2 regions of the Paenibacillus sp. FSL H7-0735 genome follow, and region 2 is predicted to be linked to the other one. Evidence: riboswitches for the same ligand, from Rfam matches in the RefSeq annotation. Region 2 holds a riboswitch; the other holds the start of a gene.
The links. Region 2 has a riboswitch for glycine ahead of NSS82_RS29805 (amino acid permease). Riboswitches for the same ligand answer to the same signal wherever they lie in the genome.
Positions count from the first base shown of each region.

Region 1: another riboswitch for glycine. It lies ahead of gcvT (glycine cleavage system aminomethyltransferase GcvT); the one in region 2 lies ahead of NSS82_RS29805 (amino acid permease).

Region 1 is NZ_JBBOZH010000002.1:47,606-49,807, reverse strand. It holds gene gcvPA (aminomethyl-transferring glycine dehydrogenase subunit GcvPA) at 1-80, opposite strand, end outside; gene gcvT (glycine cleavage system aminomethyltransferase GcvT) at 187-1,299, opposite strand; glycine riboswitch at 1,486-1,584, opposite strand; gene gcvH (glycine cleavage system protein GcvH) at 1,863-2,202, shown strand, end outside.
Region 2 is NZ_JBBOZH010000002.1:490,559-492,760, forward strand. It holds gene NSS82_RS29805 (amino acid permease) at 1-952, opposite strand, end outside; glycine riboswitch at 1,100-1,182, opposite strand; gene NSS82_RS29810 (DNA alkylation repair protein) at 1,427-2,134, opposite strand.

The sequences.
Region 1 (2,202 bases), 440 kb from region 2:
TCATCTATAGACTGAATCCCGACGGCCTCCATCATCTCTACGCGGTCCTGTTCTGTCATGGGCAGATAACGGTGCTTCATTAAGGTTTCACTCCTTGGCTTTTTTAAAATATAAGAAAGTACAATTTTCACGCTATACTTTATCCTTCTATTTCTCGCTTAAAAGCTCACCGTCCTTATATGGACGCTAAAGGCGTTTATACTTGTAAAAAGGGGCCTTGATCACTACAGCCTTAAGCTGCTTGCCGCGTATCTCTACGTAAACCTCTGTGCCTATTTCACTGTAAGCAGCATCAATCAAAGCCAACCCCAGGTTCCGTTTCAGCGTAGGGGACTGTGTTCCGGTTGTGACCTCACCAATCTTAACCCCATCTGCCCAAACAGGATAATGGGAGCGTGGAATGCCTCGATCAATCATTTCTAGGCCGACAAGGCGACGGGGAATCCCAGCTTCTTTTTGCTGTATTAGTGCATCGCGTCCGATAAAGTCTATTTTGTCCAGCTTCACGAAGAACTGTACTCCTGCTTCAAGCGGGGTGATGTCAGCGGATAGCTCCTGACCGTACAGTGGTAATTTTGCCTCAAAACGCAGGGTATCCCGTGCACCCAGTCCAGCAGGTGTTAATCCGTGAGGCGCGCCTGCAGCAAGCAGTCCGTTCCATAACGTTTCTGCACCTTCCAGCGAAGCGTAGATCTCGAAGCCATCTTCACCGGTATAACCCGTACGGGAGATAAGTACCTCTACACCGCAAACGGTGGCGCGTTCGATGAAATGGAAAGGCTTGAGTGTTGAAATAGGAGCATCAGTAACTTCCGCGAGAATGGTCTCTGCCAGAGGACCCTGCAAGGCGAGCAAAAGCGTCTCGTCAGAGACATTAGTGAGCGTGACTTCGCCGAATTCAGAGGTCAAATTCTCTTGCAGCCACTGGAAGTCTTTGTAGATGTTGGAGGCATTAACGACGAGCATATAATGCCCTTCGCTTAGGCGATACACGAGTAGATCGTCGACAACTCCGCCATTTGGATAACAGAGCAGTGTATATTGTGCCGCACCATCCGTGAGACGGCTGACATCATTGGTTGTCATTTTTTGCAAAAAGGCTTCTGCACCGCTCCCAATCACCATGAATTCACCCATATGCGAGACATCGAACAGCCCAGCCTGCTGGCGAACGGCTTCATGCTCTTTTACGATACCTGTAAACTGTACTGGCAGCTCCCAGCCACCGAAGTCAATGCATCTGGATTCCGCATAAGCGGAATAGAGATCATAAAAAGGTGTTCTTCTCAAAGCATCCATGTCGTCACTCCCCTTGATCTGATTACATACGAAAAAAGGACAGGCAGAAGCAATCATGCATAAATGCACAAATCGCTTTCTGCTCTGTCCTTTGTACCTGAGAGTTACCCTGCCGTAACTAGCTTGCAGGTTTCCCCGTTGGTGATCTGACGCATCTAGCCTTGCGTCTGATGCTCTCCAGAGATACGTCCGACAAAGGTCCTTTTGCCTGAGAGATTCACCCCTGTTAGGGCTTACTCCTTCGGCGCCGTCTTCAAGTGAGACAGTCTCTCCCTATGCCATCATCCGCAACTATATTTATTTCAAATATAAGAAAGTATATGGTTCACATTATACATTATCCTTATATTTCTCCGAGAAACGGTTATTGTCTATAAAAAGACGACAACGTCGTTTCTTCTTGTATGTCTCCATTAAACGGGTATAGTCGGGCGCTGTCAACAAGAAAACGTCGAAAAAATGACAAATTTAAATTTCCTGTTAGTAATATTGACATTGTGAGCCGGGATAACTTAGGCTATAACTAAATTTAGAACTCCAAATTGGAAATGAGGCGGCTTGAAATGAGTGAAGTATTAGACAACCTTCTTTACAGCGAAGAGCATGAATGGGCACAGCAAGTAGAAGGACGAGTAGTACGTGTTGGGATTACGGACCATGCTCAGCATTTATTAGGCGACATCGTATTTGTTGAGTTTCCTGAGGTAGGATCAACCATTTCGGCCGGTGACAGCGTAGGCAGTATCGAATCCGTTAAGACGGTATCGGAATTGTATTCGCCCGTCTCTGGGACGGTTACCAAGGTGAATGATGGATTAGAAGCTAGTCCGGAGCTTATCAATGATCAGCCATATGGCGGGGGTTGGATTTTTGAGATTGAAGTTGATGGAGAATATGCTGATG
Region 2 (2,202 bases):
CTGGAGCCTGGTCATTTCTGCTTAGATTGTATAGAATCCGGCTTGTTGAGAACATCCCGCTGTTACAAGCAGAAGCAGCTGAAGTTAATACAACGAAATTAATAACCCCCGCGGCAATCGGAATCCCCACTAAACTAAATGTTTTAACAAAAGGACTTTCTGCCGGGTTTAGTTCTGTCCAAGCGTTGATGCATAATAAGGCAATAATAGCACCCACGTAGAAAAATAGAATTCGTAAAGGTATTTTATTAATCGCCGATGGGATAGTTTTTTCTGGATTGGATGTTTCCGCTGCTGATACCCCCACCAATTCCACACCCACAAAAGCAAACACAACCATTTGAAATGAAAGTAAGAACCCGGAAATCCCGTTTGGAAATACTCCCCCATGTGCCCAAATATTACTGAGCGCAACCGTTCCGGTAGTTGTTTTGAATCCAATCACCAGTAAAACTACCCCTATGGCAATTAACGCGAGAATAGTGATTACCTTAATTAAAGCAAACCAAAATTCCAATTCGCCAAAGCTTTTTACAGTTAATAAATTGAGTCCTAATAAAATAATTAAACAAATGACTGCGGGTATCCATTGCGGGATATCAAACCAATATTGTACATAGACCCCAACAGCTATAATATCGGCCATAGCCGTCATGATCCAGCAAAACCAATAGGTCCATCCAGTTACAAACGCCGCCCGCGGTCCAAGATAGTCTTCGGCAATGTCTGTAAAAGATTGATAACCTGCTTTTGACAACAGAAGTTCTCCCAATGCCCTCATCACAAAGAAAATAGCGATACCCACGATTAAATAAGCAAAAATGATCGATGGTCCTGCCAGCTGTATAGCTTTTCCAGATCCTAAAAATAATCCGGTACCGATGGTTCCACCAATCGCAATGAGCTGAACATGTCGATTCTCTAAATCTCTCTTTAATTCTTGTGCTGCCATTTCGAACTCCCCCTTATGTGAAAAAAATAACAAGTGAAAATGATAACAAAAAAGAGATTGGATACGCTCCAATCTCTTAGGTATAAGAATAATAAATAAAATACATTTATTTATTCTGACGATGATCAGAATAACAAATGAATTATCTAGTACTCTTCTGTCCTTTTGCCTGAGATTGTGAACCCTTCGGCGCCGGGGGATTCCCCCACGGTCTCTCCAGAAGCTGCTCCTGCTATAGTGTGATCCATAGCAATCATAGCTTGCGAATTATTTAATTTTTATGTCGCTAACTTCATTTTTAATATTTTTCAATACTAATCATTGTCAAATATTTTGTCAATAACATTAATTACCGCTTTATTATTGTTCCATTAACTTTTATTGCACACAATTAAGGGCTTGTCAGCCAAGCCCCCAATTCTTCTGTCTGCAGGCACAACCTTCAATACGCTCTCCTTAGCACTCCATGACTGACTAACACCTTACATGTTTTCGTTTGAAGCCCAGCTGCGATTTATCAACTGCCTTTTGAATATTAATTGAAGCATTCAAAATCTTGCTTTTTGCACTACCGGTATGGACTTCCACCGGACCAACTTCCTTTGCAATCTCAACCGCTTTATCATGAAGCGGCAGATAGGATACGCCCACAGTGTAGATGAAATTGTTCATTGCGTATTTCGTTCGTTCAGGGGCATCATGAATCGTATTTTTAGCAAGCTCCAACATAGCGGCCAATTTTTCTGCGGAAAATTCACTGTCCGGGCGATTTCCGAGCAGCCAGCAGTAACAGTTCCAGCCCGCCGACATTTTCAACTCTATCTCACTTGCAATCCATTTATCAGAAACCTCTTGTGCAATATCCGTCTCCGCCAACGTTACTGCCACCACAAAGTCCGATAGCATATAAAAATAAGCCCCAGCAATCCACCGCTCAAAATCCGACTCTGTCATTGCTTTAGGCTCCGCGATCACCCCGGCAAAATACATAGCGTCATAATTTCCTGTAGCATAAAGCTGCTCGGCCAAGGGTTGATTATGTTTTATTTTTCTGAAGATAGGCTTCATCTGGCCTGTGGCCACACCAAAAAGCGGTTCGTGCGCGCCATTGGATAGATATATTTTCTTGGTGCGTTCCTTGCCGAGAGCTTCAAGCTCTTGCATGACCGTTTCTAAATCCATTGTTCGCACTTCCTTTTTTATGAATATTGGCTAGGGACTCAAACTTTACTTGAATATATCATAAAAGC